Regions from separate parts of the Streptomyces sp. NPDC048352 genome, predicted to be linked through region 1. Evidence: riboswitches for the same ligand, from Rfam matches in the RefSeq annotation. Region 1 holds a riboswitch; the other holds the start of a gene.
The links. Region 1 has a riboswitch for S-adenosylmethionine ahead of AB0D45_RS31065 (aminotransferase class V-fold PLP-dependent enzyme). Riboswitches for the same ligand answer to the same signal wherever they lie in the genome.
Positions count from the first base shown of each region.

Region 1 (7,624 bases):
TCCCGCTGCTGCTCTTCCCGCTGGTCCTCGGCGCGATCGCCGTCTGGCCGTTCATCGAGTCCTGGGTCACCGGCGACAAGCGCGAGCACCACATCCTGGACCGCCCGCGCAACGTCCCGACCCGTACGGCCTTCGGTGTCGCCTGGATCGCGGAGTACATCGTGCTCCTCATCGGCGGCGGCAACGACATGTTCGCCCAGTACTTCCACCTGTCGATCAACTCGATCACGTGGTTCGTCCGGATCGGCTTCTTCGTCGTCCCGGTCCTGGCCTTCATCGCCACCAAGCGGATCTGCCTCGGCCTCCAGCGCCGGGACCACGACAAGGTGCTGCACGGTCGCGAGACCGGCATCATCAAGCGCCTGCCGCACGGTGAGTTCGTCGAGGTCCACGAGCCGCTGTCGCAGGCCAAGCTGCACACGCTCACCGCGCACGAGCAGTACCGGCCCGTCGAGATCGGCCCCACGGTCGACGAGAACGGTGTCGAGCGCAAGGTGACGCGCGGCGAGAAGCTGCGCGCGAAGCTCAGCAAGGGCTTCTACGCGGAGAACAACCAGATTCCGAAGCCCACGGTGGAGGAGTACAAGGAGATCCAGGCCGGCCACGGCCACCACTGATCTCCGGTCCGACCGCTTGAGGGACCGGCTCCGGCCGGTCCCCGTGTCGCCACGGCAAGAGCCCCGTCCAGTGTCTGGACGGGGCTCTTTGCCGCCTCCGGGGCTGGATAGGCTGTGATCGTCCCCATGGGACGTGCGACCCCGACGAAGCAGCAGGAGCTGACCATGAACGTTGCGACCCCGGCAGGCGGCGACAGCGTGGCGGCCCGCGGCTGGCCGGGCATCCTGGAGGCCCTGCTCAACCGCCAGGACCTCGCCACCGACGACACCGCCTGGGCGATGGAGCGGATCATGCGCGGCGAGGCCACCGACGCGCAGATCGCGGGCTTCGCGGTGGCCCTCCGGGCCAAGGGCGAGACCGTGGAGGAGTACACGGGCCTGGTCCGCACGATGTACGCCCACGCCAACCTGATCGAGGTGCCCGGACGGACCCTGGACATCGTCGGCACCGGCGGTGACGGCGCCAAGACGGTCAACATCTCGACCATGTCCGCCGTCGTGGCGGCCGGCGCGGGCGCCAAGGTCGTCAAGCACGGCAACCGGGCCGCGTCCTCCGCCAGCGGCTCCTCCGACGTCCTGGAGAAGCTCGGCGTCAACCTCGGCCTGACCCCGGAGCGGGTGGCGCAGGTCGCGGAGGAGGCCGGAATCACCTTCTGCGCCGCGGTGGTCTTCCACCCGGCCCTGCGGTACGCCGCCTCCGCGCGACGGGACCTCGGGGTGCGCACCGCGTTCAACGGCCTCGGCCCGCTCACCAACCCCGCCCGGGTCACGGCCCAGGCGGTCGGGGTGGCGGACGCGCGGCTGGCCCCGATCATGGCGGGGGTGCTCGCCGAGCGGAACACCTCCGCGCTGGTCTTCCGCGGCGACGACGGCCTGGACGAGCTGACCACCACCGGGACCTCCCGGGTGTGGTGGGTGCGCGAGGGCCGGATCACGGAGCACGCCTTCGACCCGCGTGACGTGGGCATCGCGACGGTCGACATCTCTGCCCTGCGCGGCGGGGACCCGTCGTACAACGCCGACGTCGCCCGCCGCCTGCTGGCCGGCGAGACCGGCCCGGTGCGCGACGCGGTGCTGCTGAACTCCGCGGCCGCCCTGGTGGCCCTGGACCCGGGCACCGGCTCGCTGGAGGAGCAGCTGACGGCGGGCATCGCCCGCGCGGCGGACGCGATCGACTCGGGTGCGGCCCGGGCCGCGCTGGAGCGCTGGGTGGCGGCCACCAACGCCTGACCCCTCCGCACCGAAGACCCCGGTCCACATCGTGGACCGGGGTCTTGCGCGCGGAGGATCATGTGGCAGGATGCTCCCCAAGGTCACGAGTGACAGCGTTTTGGCCCCGGCTTGCTGTCCGGCAACCCTCCTTCCGTGGCGGGGTGCCCCGGGTGATGACCAGGTCGTAGGCAGAAAGGCCTACGGCAAGCGCGGATCCCTCGACACCAGGGGTCCTGGTCTCTCGAGGAGCGTTTTCCGTGAGCAAGCGAATGCGATAGGGCGACTCCGCCCCTTCTTCACCCCCCGGACCAGGGCCACTTCCGTGCACCCCCGTTCGTTCCGGGGCCCTCCCGTACCCCTCCGGTCGGCCGCCGAGCCGTACCCGCGTACGGGCACACCGAAGCCATTCAGCCCTGCCTGCCGGGAGATACCGCCATGTCCGCATCCCTGAACGCCGCCGCTGCCGCCACCGCCACCGCCACCGACCCCGCCTGTGACGCGCCTCTGCCGGTCCTCGGCCGCGACGTCACCGTGCCGCTCGTCACCGGCGGTGAGGTCACCTACGCCGCCCTCGACTACGCGGCCAGCGCCCCCGCGCTCCAGCGGGTCTGGGACGACGTCGCCGCGTACGCCCCGTACTACGGCAGCGTCCACCGTGGCGCCGGCTACCTCTCGCAGCTGTCCACCGACCTCTTCGAGCAGAGCCGGACCACCGTCGCCGACTTCCTCGACTGCCGCCCCGGCGACCAGGTGGTCTTCACCCGGTCCACCACCGACTCCCTCAACCTGCTCGCCGCCGCGCTCCCCGCCGACTGCCAGGTCTTCGTCTTCGAGACCGAGCACCACGCCTCGCTGCTGCCCTGGGGCGACGCCCGGGTCACCTACCTCAACGCCCCCCGCACGCCCGGCGAGGCCGTCGCCACCCTGGAACGTGCGCTCGCCGACCGCGACCCGTACGGGCCGGCGCTGGTCTGCGTCACCGGCGCCTCCAACGTCACCGGCGAGCTGTGGCCGGTCCGGGAGCTGGCCGCCGCCGCGCACGCCCACGGCGCCCGGATCGTCCTGGACGCCGCCCAGCTGGCCCCCCACCACCCCGTCTCCGTACGGGAGCTGGACGTGGACTGGGTCGCCTTCTCCGGGCACAAGCTGTACGCGCCCTTCGGCTCGGGCGTGCTCGCCGGCCGCGCCGACTGGCTCCAGGAGGCGGAGCCGTACCTCGCCGGCGGCGGCGCCTCCCGCAAGGTCGCCCGCCGCGAGGACGGCGGCGTGGACGTCGAGTGGCACACCACCGCCGCCCGCCACGAGGCCGGATCCCCGAACGTCATCGGGGTCTACTCCATCGCCTCCGCCTGCCGCGCCCTGACCGAGGCCGGCTTCGACGCCCTCGTCGCCCGCGAGCGCCACCTCATCGCCAAGGTCCGCGAGGGCCTGGCCGGGGTCCCCGCCGTGCGCGTGCTGTCCCTGTTCGGGGACGACGCCCCGCGCGTCGGCGTCATCTCCTTCGTCGTCGACGGCTGGAACAGCTCGCACTTCGCGGCCGCGCTGTCCGCCGAGTACGGGATCGGCGTGCGCGACGGACTGTTCTGCGCCCACCCGCTGGTGCGGACCCTGCTCGGCAGCGAGCCGCAGGCCCAGGGGGAGTGCGGGGCGCCGGAGGCGGCGCCGGGGGAGCGGTCGCTGAACGCGATCCGGGTCAGCTTCGGGGCCGGCACCCCGGACGAGCACGTGGAGCGCTTCGTGCGCGCGGTACGGGAACTCGTCGCGGACGGCGCCAAGTGGCAGTACCGCACGGAGGAGGGCCGCTGCGTCCCGGCGGTGTAGCGCGGGCGCCGGCGCGGCGGCCGCCCCGCACCGCCGTGCGGGGCACGGGCCGGTCCCGGAGCGGGGCTACGCGTCGAGGCCGATGGCGAAGGCGGCTTCCAGGTCGTGCTGGGAGTACGTGCGGAACGCCACGTGGGTGTCCGTCGCCTCGACGCCCGGGATCTTGCTGATGCGGCCCGGGATGATGTCCGCGAGGTTCTCGTGGCGGGCGACGCGGACCAGGGCGATCAGGTCGTACGTGCCGGTGACGGAGTAGACCTCGCTGACGCTGTCCAGCTGGGCGATGGACTCGGCGATCTCGGGGATGCGGTCCACGCTGGTCTTGATGAGCACGATCGCGGTGATCACGGTTGGCTGTCTCCCTCGCCGGCAGTCACTGGTCTCCTCACTCTAGTCGCCCGGCGATAGCGTCCCCAGGCGTAGAGGAAGCCCAGCGAGAAGCCCACCACATGGGCCAGGTAGGCCACTCCGGGACCGCTTCCCGCCCGGTGCGCCGCCAGCCACTGGAGGCCGAACCAGAACACCAGCACGATCCAGGCCGGGAAGCGCAGCGGCAGGAAGAACAGGAACGGGAACAGGCTGGTCACCCGGGCGCGTGGGAAGAGGCACAGGAAGGCCCCGAGCGCCGCCGAGATCGCCCCCGACGCCCCGACCAGGGTCTGGTCCGAGGCCGCGTTGGCCGCCGCGTAGGCCGCGAGCGCCAGGTATCCCGTACAGACGTAGAAGACGAGGAAGGGCGCCCGGCCCATGCGCTCTTCCGTCATGGTGCCGAAGACGTAGAGGAACAGCATGTTCCCGAGCAGGTGCAGCCAGCTGCCGTGCACGAAGAGCGCCGTGAGCGGCGTCAGCAGCGGGCGCACCGCGCCCGAGAACAGCTCGTCCGGGACGACGCCCCAGTGCCGGAAGTACGCCGTGCCCGTCGAGACCAGCCGCTCGCCCGTCCCGTAGTCCGGGTTCAGGCCGGAAGCCGGGCCGATGACGAACACCACGCAGCAGCCGGCGATCAGCGCGTACGTCACCACGGGGCCCCGGGCGGCCTCGCACAGGGTCCGCCACTTTACGATCATGCGACAGAGCATGACGCAGACGCACCCGCCTGAGGGTGGTGCCAGGCCGTAGGGTTACGTGCTGCGGTCCGCCGACCGCGCCGTACCGCTTTAATTGAATGAGCTACGAAGGAGAGAGCGGCCTGATGACGGTTCCCCTGCCGACCGACACCACCCGGTGGCGCTGCACCCTGTGCGGCAACCTCACGCGGTTCGATGTCACCCGATCGTCGAAGGTCGTGGAGTACGTCCACCTCGATCTCGCCGGGGAGCCCAAGGTCGAGGAGCGCGAGGTGGTCAGTGAGACCATCGAGTCGGTCCGCTGCCGCTGGTGCAACGCGGTGGACCAGATCGAGCTCGTGGACAGGCCGGGCACCGACTCCTGACGGAGCCGGGCCCACAGTAGATCACGGTAGGGGTGACGGAGAGTGGAGCCAGCAAGCGGCGCGAGGCCGGCCGACGCGGCCGGTGACGCCGCGGAGGTCCTCGACCGCCCGCTGCCTGAAGGCGTGCGGCGCCGGGTCGTCGCGATCGTCTCGGACGCCTTCGGCGGTCTGACGGTCGCGGACCTCCCGGCGCAGCTGCGCCAGTACGCCCGTTTCACCCCGACCCGGCGCGCCAAGTTCGCGGGCACCGCGATGGCCGCCGCGGTGGAGACCGACGGGGTCTTCCGCAGCCGGATCGCGGAGAAGCTGCGCGAGGCGCAGCCGGAGCTGGCCGGGGCCCTGGAGGCCGGGGCCCCTCCCGCCGCCGCCGACCCGCTGGACGTCGCCGCGGCGGCGTACGTGCTGCGCCCGGCCGGCTGGGTGAAGCTGGTGGCCGCCGCCGGCGAGGAGGCGCAGCGCGCCGACGCCGAGCGGGTCGGTGACGAAACCCGGCGGGAGCTGGAACGGCTGCGCGAGGAGCTGGCGCAGCTGAAGGAGGCCCAGCGGACCGGCGGCGACCAGGTGCGCGCCGAGCTGGAGGCCGCCCGCAAGGAAGCGGAATCGCTTCAGCGCAAGCTGCGCAGCGCCTTGAGCGACGTCAAGCGGGGTGAGGCGGCGCTGCGCAAGGTGGGCGCCGAGATCGACGGGATCCGCGGTGAGGCGGCCGCGCAGGTGGCCGCCGCCGAGACCGAGACCCGGCGCCTCAAGGCCCGTCTCGCGGAGGTGGAGTCGGCGCTGGAGACCTCGCGCCGGGCCGCCCGGGAGGGGCGCAGCACCGAGGACATGCGGCTGCGGCTGCTGCTGGACACCGTGCTGGACGCGGCGGCGGGGCTGCGGCGCGAGCTGGCGCTGCCGCCGGTCTCGACCCGGCCGGCCGACACGGTGGAGGCGGTGGAGCCGGGCCGGATGACCCCGAAGGACATCGCGGCGCGCGCTCTTTCGGAGACCGATCCGGCCCTGCTGGACCAGCTGTTGGCGCTTCCCCAGGCGCACCTGGTGGTCGACGGCTACAACGTGACGAAGACCGGCTATCCGACGATGCCGCTGGAGAAGCAGCGGCTGCGGCTGCTGGGCGGGCTGTCGATGCTGGCCGCGCAGACGGGCGCCGAGATGACGTGCGTCTTCGACGGCGCGGAGCTGGCGGCGCCGGTGCTGCTGGCACCGCCGCGCGGGGTGCGGGTGCTGTTCTCCAAGGCGGGCGTGACGGCCGACGAGTTGATCCGCCAGCTGGTGCGGGCCGAGCCGCCCGGCCGGCCGGTGGTCGTGGTCTCCACCGACCGTGAGGTGGCCGACGGGGTCGCGAAGGCCGGAGCCCGGCCGGTGGCGTCCGCATTGCTGCTCAAGCGGCTTTCGCGCGTTTCGTAACTACTGGGCCCGATGTCGGGATTGACGGTGCAAGCGGAAGACGCACCGTCAGCCCCTCGGCACGCAGCGTGGGCCGACGGTAAAAGAAGCGGAACGGCTGCGGATTTTTGCTGCCGGGGATTTGAAGTGATCAGAGGCGGGTCACTAGGGTCTGCTCAAACCTCCGTGCGGTAGGTCACCCATTCGGGTACGGGCGGAGGTGCCGCCGAACGTGCCCGTTCGTCTTCGGCGGCTCTAGGAAGAAGGAGCTCGCCCCCGTGGCGTCCCACCGTCGACCCAAGCAGCCGACCCGCACGCGCGTGACCGTGCTCACCGCCACCGCCGCCGCGGCGGTCGCCCTCTCCTCGCAGTCCGCCGTGGCCGCGCCGGACAAGCCGAACAAGGACGAGGTCAAGGCCAAGGTCGACGCCCTCTACGAGGAGGCCGAGCAGGCCACCGAGAAGTTCAACGGGGCCCGCGAGCACCAGGAGAAGCTGGAGAAGGAGATCGCCCAGCTCCAGGACGCGGTGGCCCGTGACCAGGGCGGGCTCAACGACCTGCGCAACACCCTCGGTTCGATGGCCACCGCCCAGTACCGCGGCGGCGGCATCGACCCGTCCGTGGCGCTGCTGCTCTCCGGGGACCCGGAGTCCTACCTCGACAAGGCCTCCACCCTCCAGCAGTTGAGCGGCAGGCAGCTCCAGGCGATAGCCGAGATCCAGGCCAAGCAGCGCGCCCTCGCGCAGCAGCGCCAGGAGGCCACCGGCAAGCTCGCCGACCTCGACGCCACCCGCAAGGAGCTCGGCGAGAAGAAGAAGGCCGCCCAGGACAAGCTCGCCGAGGCCCAGGCACTCCTCAACACGCTGACCGCGCAGGAGCGCAGCCAGCTCAAGGACGAGGAGGCGCAGCAGAGCAAGGCCGGCCGCACCGCCGGTGAGGGCGCCGCCCCCGTCGCGAGCGCCTCCGGCCGGGCCGGGGCGGCGCTGGCCGCCGCGAAGACCAAGCTGGGCAGCGCGTACATCATGGGCGCCACCGGCCCCAGCGCCTACGACTGTTCGGGGCTGACGCAGTGGGCCTACGGGCAGGCCGGCGTCAGCATCAGCCGTACCACCTACACCCAGGCCAACGACGGCACGCGCATCGGGCGCAGCCAGCTCCA
Region 1 is NZ_JBEZKZ010000094.1:4,027-11,650, reverse strand. It holds gene AB0D45_RS31075 (cytochrome bc complex cytochrome b subunit) at 1-617, shown strand, start outside; gene trpD (anthranilate phosphoribosyltransferase) at 783-1,847, shown strand; SAM riboswitch class IV at 1,929-2,045, shown strand; gene AB0D45_RS31065 (aminotransferase class V-fold PLP-dependent enzyme) at 2,265-3,650, shown strand; gene AB0D45_RS31060 (Lrp/AsnC ligand binding domain-containing protein) at 3,717-3,998, opposite strand; gene AB0D45_RS31055 (rhomboid family intramembrane serine protease) at 3,995-4,729, opposite strand; gene AB0D45_RS31050 (hypothetical protein) at 4,843-5,082, shown strand; gene AB0D45_RS31045 (NYN domain-containing protein) at 5,125-6,486, shown strand; gene AB0D45_RS31040 (NlpC/P60 family protein) at 6,744-7,624, shown strand, end outside.

Region 2 (7,624 bases), on a different contig from region 1:
CGGCGCCGAGCGCTGGGACGCGGTCACCGGCAGCGTCCGCGCCCCCGCCGAACACCCCGGGGTCGCCGCCGTACGGGCGGAGCTGCCGGGCTTCCTGGACGCGATCGGGGCGTGGCGCGGGACCTGGATCGAGGAGAAGGGCCGGGCGCTGGCCGTCCACACCCGCCGCGCCGAGGACCCGGAGGCCGCCTTCCAGGCCCTGCGCGAGCCCCTCGCGGAGCTGGCGGCCCGGCACGGGCTGATGGTCGAGCCGGGCCGGGCGGTGCTGGAGCTGCGCCCGCCGGGCATGGACAAGGGCGTCGCCCTGACGGAGTTCCTGGCCGAGCGGGACGCCGAGGCCGTCCTGTACGCGGGGGACGACCTGGGTGACCTCGCGGCTTTTTCGGCGGTGGAGAAGCGCCGCGCCGACGGCCTCCCGGGGCTGCTGGTGTGCAGCGGCTCGGCGGAAGTCCCCGAACTCGCGGCCCGAGCCGACCTGGTCCTCCCGGGCCCGGCGGCGGTGACGGCCTTCCTGGCCCGCCTGGCGGCGGCCCTCCGGGACGCGTAGCCGGGCCGGGCCCGGGGAGCGGGCCAGGACACCGCTCCCCGTCCGTCCCCCCGTCCCCCGCCCCCTCACCCCCGCAGGGCCTCCAGTTGTGCCGTGAACCAGGCCGACGGGGGGAGGGTCGTGGCGGCTGCCGCGAGGCGTTTGGTGCGGGCCGTGCGCTCCTCCGGCGGCATCGACAGGGCCTCGTGGAGTGCGGCGGCCGTCGCCGAGACGTCGTACGGGGTGACCGTCAGGGCGTCCCCGCGCAGTTCCTCGTACGCCCCCGCCCCCGTGGACAGGACCAGCGCGCAGCCCTCCTCCGACACCACCGGAATCTCCTTCGCGACGAGGTTCATCCCGTCCCGCACCGGGTTGATCAGGGCCACGTCCGCCAGGCGGTACGCGGCCAGCGAGCGCGCGAAGTCGTCCTCCACGGAGAGGAGGACCGGCTGCCAGTCCTCGGTGCCGAACTCCGCGTTGATCTCCGTGGCCAGGTCGCGGACGGACGCGGTGTAGTCCCGGTACACCTTCAGGTCCTGCCGGGAGGGGTACGCGGACGCCAGGTGCACCACGCGGCCGCGCCACTCGGGGTGGACCGTCAGCAGCTCCCGGTAGGCCAGCAGCCCGCGCAGGATGTTCTTCGACAGTTCGGTGCGGTCGACGCGGACGATGGTCTTGCGGTCGCCGACCTCCGCCCGCAGCGCCGCCAGCTTGTCGTCCACCTCGGGGCGGTGGGCGAGGGCCCGCAGGTCGTCCCCGTCGACGCCGAGGGCGAAGACCCCGACGTCGGTGCGCTTGTGCCGCACGGGGCTGTTGGGGTTCTTGTGGACGTAGCGGGCCTCCGCCGGATCCACCCCGGCCGGGGACTTCGGCTCGGCGATGCCCCGCTCGTCGTCCAGGTGCGCGCCGGCCATGAAGGTGTGCGCCCACGCCCAGGTGTGGAAGCCCACCAGGTCCGCGCCCAGCATCCCCCACACCAGCCGGCTGCGGACGTCGTCCGGGAGCATGTCCAGGAACTCCCGCGACGCCCAGGGGGTGTGCGTGAAGTGGGCGATCCGCAGGTCCGGCCGCAGTTCGCGCAGGGCGCCCGGGACCAGGGCCAGGTGGTAGTCCTGGACCAGGACCGACGCGCCCTCGGCGGCCTCCTCGGCCAGCGCTTCGGCGAAGGCCTGGTTGTAGGCGGCGTACGACTCCCAGCGGCGGCGGAACGCCGCGTCGAAGACCGGCTCGCGCGGGACGTCGTAGAGGTGGTGGTGGGTGAACCAGAGCACCGAGTTGGCGATGCCGTTGTACGCGTCGTCGTACACCGCCGGGTCGATGTCCAGCATCCGGACGCCCGGCTCGGAAACGCCCCGGCGGACCGCCTCCCGGTCGGCGTCGGACAGGGCCGCGCAGATCCACAGGGCCTCCGGCTGCGCGGCGAGCGCCGCGGACAGGCCGGAGACCAGGCCGCCACCGCCGCGGCGTGCGCTGAGGGTGCCGTCGGCGGCGAGGGCGTACGAGAGCGGGCCGCGGTTGGCGGCGACGAGTACCTGAGAAGCCATGCCGCGAACCTAGCCCGGGTCCTCCTCGCTCAAACGTCCGGGAATTGTCCGGTTCGTCACGCCCTGGCCGCGCCGCGCCCCGCGCCACCCGCGCGGCCCGCGCCTCACGCCACCCGCCGGCCCGCGTACTCCTCGACCTCCACCATCGGCGGCCGCTCCTCCGTGTCCACGGGGTACGTGCGCGGAACGAACCCGTCCGGCCCCCGCTCGAACTGCGTCAGCTCCGGCCGTACGAGATGGCCGCGCGAGAGCCGCAGCTGCGCGGTGCGGTAGATCGCCGCGGCCATCCGGCCCAGCGCCCGCCCGTCCTGGTGCCGGTGCAGCCGGACCCCCACGTCCACCTGGGCCAGCGCGTCCAGCCCGGCCGTGTGCAGCGCGTCCACCAGCAGGCCCAGTTCCACCCCGTACCCGACGGGGAACGGCAGCCGCTCCAGCAGGGAGCGGCGTACCGCGTACTCACCCCCCAGCGGCTGGACGAACCCCGCCAGCTGCGGCCAGTGGAGGTTCAGCAGGGGCCGTGCCACCAGCTCCGTCACCCGGCCGCCCTGCCCGGGCGCGTCCCCCAGCGGGCGGTCGTACATCGCCTTGACGAACTGCACCTGCGGGTCGGTCAGCAGCGGCCCGACGATCCCCGAGACGAAGACGGAGTCGAAGTCCCGCAGGTCGGCGTCCACGAAGCAGACGACGTCCCCGGTCGTGGCCAGCAGCGAGCGCCACAGCACCTCGCCCTTGCCCGGCAGGGCCGGGAGCCGCGGCAGGATCGCGTCGCGGTGCACCACCCGGGCGCCGGCCTCCGCCGCGACCTCGGCCGTACGGTCGGTGGAGCCCGAGTCGACCACCACCAGCTCGTCCACCAGCGGGACCGCGAGCCCCTCCATCAGGTCGCGCCGGATCACCTCGACGATCTGCCCGACGGTGGCCTCCTCGTCGAGCGCGGGCAGCACCACGCTGACCGTCGTCCCGGCCGCCCGTTTCCGGTCGAGCAGCTGGTCGAGCGGTCGGTCGGCGGCGGACCAGGAGCGGTCTGCCAGCCAGCGCTCCACCTCATCCAGCACTCTCAGCACTCCCTGGCTTCTCTGCGGCACTCGGCGGTTTGCGGCCGAATCGTGATCCATCTCGCGGTTCGGACGGCTGTCTCAACCGCCCGTCCCTTCGGTTACAGTCTTGAACAACGCGAAGGACCGCCGCATGCCGGGGGTCCCGCGCGACAAACGCACCGGCGCGCCACAGAGCGCGTGTGCCGGTGCCATACCGCTCATCCAGAGGGGCAGAGGGACACGGCCCGTTGAAGCCCCGGCAACCCTCCAGTCGGTTCTCGCACGCGCGGGGCCCCGGCTAGGGAAGGTGCCAATTCCGTCTCATGGCGAAGTGCGCCATGGGGAAGATGAGGAGAAAGGGCCTCGCCATCATGGCTGCACAGACTGTCGCCACCTCTGCCGATCTCGGACCCGCCACCGGCCTTTCCTGTCGCGAGTGCGGTACCCGCTTCGAACTGGGCCCCATCTTCGCCTGCGCCGAGTGCTTCGGCCCGCTGGAAGTGGCCTACGAACTGCCGCTCGGCGACCCCGAGGCCCTGCGCGCCGCGATCGAGGCCGGCCCGGACAACATCTGGCGCTACGCGCCGCTGCTGCCCGTCCCGGCGGACGTGGCCTCCAAGCCGAGCCTGAACCCCGGCTTCACCCAGCTCGTGGACGCGCAGAACCTGGCCAAGGAGCTGGGCGTCACCGGCAAGCTCTACGTCAAGGACGACTCCGGCAACCCGACGCACTCCTTCAAGGACCGCGTCGTCGCCATCGCCGTCGAGGCCGCCCGCGCCTTCGGCTTCACCACCCTCTCCTGCTCCTCCACCGGCAACCTGGCCGGCGCCGTCGGCGCCGCGGCCGCCCGGGCCGGATTCCGCTCCTGCGTGTTCATCCCGCACGACCTGGAGCAGGGCAAGGTCGTCATGGCCGGTGTCTACGGCGGCGACCTCGTCGGCATCGAGGGCAACTACGACGACGTCAACCGCTTCTGCTCCGAGCTCATCGGCGACCCGCTGGGCGAGGGCTGGGGCTTCGTCAACGTCAACCTGCGCCCCTACTACGGCGAGGGCTCCAAGACCCTGGCGTACGAGATCTGCGAGCAGCTCGGCTGGCAACTGCCCGACCAGATCGTCGTCCCGATCGCGTCCGGCTCCCAGCTGACGAAGATCGACAAGGGCCTCCAGGAGCTGATCAAGCTCGGCCTGGTCGAGGACAAGCCCTACAAGATCTTCGGCGCCCAGGCCGAGGGCTGCTCCCCGGTCTCGACCGCCTTCAAGGCCGGCCACGACGTGGTCCGCCCGCAGAAGCCGAACACCATCGCCAAGTCGCTGGCCATCGGCAACCCGGCGGACGGCCCGTACGTCCTGGACATCGCGCGGCGCACCGGCGGCTACGTCGAGGACGTCACCGACGAGCAGGTCGTCGAGGCCATCAAGATCCTCGCGCGGGCCGAGGGCATCTTCGCCGAGACCGCGGGCGGCGTGACCGTCGGCGTGACGAAGAAGCTCATCGAGAACGGGCTGCTCGACCCGGCGCTGACGACCGTCGTCCTGAACACCGGTGACGGCCTCAAGACCCTGGAGGCGGTGTCCGGGGACACCGGGCAGACCGCCACCATCCGCCCGAGCCTGGACGCGTTCCGCGCCGCCGGGCTGGCCTGACCCTTCCCTCCGACACCCGGAAAGGCGGTAGCGCCATGAGCGTCAACGTCCGCATCCCCACCATCCTGCGCACCTACACCGGCGGCGTCGCCGAGGTCCCGGCCGAGGGCTCGACCCTCGCCGAGGTCATCGACTCCCTGGAGCAGAACCACCCGGGCATCGCCGCGCGCGTCCTGGACGACCAGGGCAAGCTGCGCCGCTTCGTGAACGTCTACGTCAACGACGACGACGTGCGCTTCGAGGGCGGCCTGCAGACGGCGACGCCGGACGGCGCGGGCGTCTCGATCATCCCCGCCGTCGCCGGCGGCTGCTGACGCGCGGGTGACGCGCTGACCTTTCATAAACAGAATTGCCCCCTCCGCTAATAAGCGGAGGGGGCAATTCTGCTTGATTGGGCGCGGTAGAGTTGGGCAGTCCCCTCCGCTGTTCTTGCCCGCCGCATATGAGCGGGCCGCCGGATGGTTGACATTGAGTCAACATGCGCGTGCCTTTTGGGCCTTTGGTGCCGCTTGTCTGGCCCGAGTTGCCCTGGAATACTGCAAATTTTCACTCTATTTCAAGCTTTCCGCGTGTCCAGATTTCTCGGCGGATTGACCTGTTGCTGACAGCACCGGTGCGGATACATTCAGCCGCGGTCGAGGCGTTCCGGCGCAAGTTCTGACCCGGGACCGCGAAGTGCGGTCCCGCGCAAGGGCCAGTAATAGGGGAGTTAGGCATGGCTCAGGGCACCGTCAAGTGGTTCAACGCGGAGAAGGGCTACGGCTTCATCGCGGTCGACGGTGGTGCGGATGTGTTCGTCCACTACAGCGCCATCCAGATGGACGGGTACCGCACCCTTGAAGAGGGTCAGCGGGTCGAGTTCGAGATCTCGCAGGGCCAGAAGGGTCCGCAGGCTGACATGGTCAAGCTCGCGGCCGGCTGAGTCGAAGCGCGATCGGCCACCGACGCTCGCACACACGCATGAGGGGCCCACATCCTGGACAGGGATGCGGGCCCCTCCTGCGTGTCGGCCCCAGGTCGCCTGCGTGTTGCCGGAAGCCGCTTGCACTCGCGGGGGTCGAGTGCTAATCATTGGCGTTAGCACTCTCCTGGTGAGAGTGCTACTCAGACGAGGACCGGGCCGGTGAGGCCCGCAGGGTCCGGCGGGAAGGAACCGCCGGGTCCGCAGGCCGTCCGTCGCGGGCGCGGGCGCGGTCCGGAGCAATCCACCCTCCCCTGACGCCTGGCGGCGTAGGGGGAACCCCAGTCCTGGAGGACCACTTCAGATGGCCAAGATCATTGCGTTCAACGAGGAGGCCCGGCGCGGTCTCGAGCGTGGCATGAACCAGCTCGCCGACGCCGTCAAGGTCACCCTTGGCCCCAAGGGTCGCAACGTCGTCCTTGAGAAGAAGTGGGGCGCGCCCACGATCACCAACGACGGCGTCTCCATCGCCAAGGAGATCGAGCTCGAGGACCCGTACGAGAAGATCGGCGCCGAGCTGGTCAAGGAAGTCGCCAAGAAGACGGACGACGTCGCCGGCGACGGTACGACCACCGCCACCGTCCTCGCCCAGGCGCTCGTCCGCGAGGGCCTGCGCAACGTGGCCGCCGGTGCCAACCCGATGGCCCTCAAGCGCGGTATCGAGAAGGCCGTCGAGGCCGTCTCCGCTGCCCTGCTGGCCCAGGCCAAGGATGTCGAGACCAAGGAGCAGATCGCTTCCACGGCCTCCATCTCCGCCGCCGACACCCAGATCGGCGAGCTCATCGCCGAGGCCATGGACAAGGTCGGCAAGGAAGGCGTCATCACCGTCGAGGAGTCCCAGACCTTCGGTCTGGAGCTGGAGCTCACCGAGGGCATGCGCTTCGACAAGGGCTACATCTCGGCGTACTTCGCCACCGACATGGAGCGTATGGAGGCGTCCCTGGACGACCCGTACATCCTGATCGTCAACTCCAAGATCGGCTCGGTCAAGGACCTGCTGCCGCTCCTGGAGAAGGTCATGCAGTCCGGCAAGCCGCTGCTGATCATCGCCGAGGACGTCGAGGGCGAGGCCCTGTCGACCCTGGTCGTCAACAAGATCCGCGGCACCTTCAAGTCCGTCGCCGTCAAGGCCCCGGGCTTCGGCGACCGCCGCAAGGCCATGCTCGGCGACATCGCCATCCTCACGGGCGGCACGGTCATCTCCGAGGAGGTCGGCCTCAAGCTGGAGAACGCCGGTCTCGACCTGCTCGGCCGCGCCCGCAAGGTCGTCATCACCAAGGACGAGACCACCATCGTCGACGGTGCCGGTGACAGCGACCAGGTCCAGGGCCGCGTCAACCAGATCCGCGCCGAGATCGAGAACTCCGACTCGGACTACGACCGCGAGAAGCTCCAGGAGCGCCTCGCGAAGCTGGCCGGCGGCGTGGCCGTCATCAAGGCCGGTGCCGCGACCGAGGTCGAGCTCAAGGAGCGCAAGCACCGCATCGAGGACGCCGTGCGCAACGCGAAGGCGGCCGTCGAGGAGGGCATCGTCGCCGGTGGTGGCGTGGCCCTGCTCCAGGCCTCCTCGGTCTTCGAGAAGCTCGAGCTCACCGGTGACGAGGCGACCGGCGCCAACGCCGTGAAGCTCGCGCTGGAGGCCCCGCTGAAGCAGATCGCCGTCAACGGCGGTCTCGAGGGCGGCGTCGTCGTCGAGAAGGTGCGCAACCTGGCCGTCGGCCACGGTCTGAACGCCGCGACCGGCGAGTACGTCGACATGATCGCCGAGGGCATCATCGACCCGGCGAAGGTCACGCGCTCCGCCCTGCAGAACGCCGCGTCCATCGCCGCGCTCTTCCTGACCACCGAGGCCGTCATCGCCGACAAGCCCGAGAAGGCCGGTGCCCCCGCGGGCGGCGGCATGCCGGGTG
Region 2 is NZ_JBEZKZ010000024.1:13,025-20,648, reverse strand. It holds gene otsB (trehalose-phosphatase) at 1-547, shown strand, start outside; gene AB0D45_RS15225 (trehalose-6-phosphate synthase) at 613-2,070, opposite strand; gene AB0D45_RS15220 (glucosyl-3-phosphoglycerate synthase) at 2,175-3,125, opposite strand; SAM riboswitch class I at 3,323-3,461, shown strand; gene thrC (threonine synthase) at 3,479-4,753, shown strand; gene AB0D45_RS15210 (MoaD/ThiS family protein) at 4,789-5,067, shown strand; gene AB0D45_RS15205 (cold-shock protein) at 5,469-5,675, shown strand; gene groL (chaperonin GroEL) at 6,019-7,624, shown strand, end outside.
Region 2: another riboswitch for S-adenosylmethionine. It lies ahead of thrC (threonine synthase); the one in region 1 lies ahead of AB0D45_RS31065 (aminotransferase class V-fold PLP-dependent enzyme).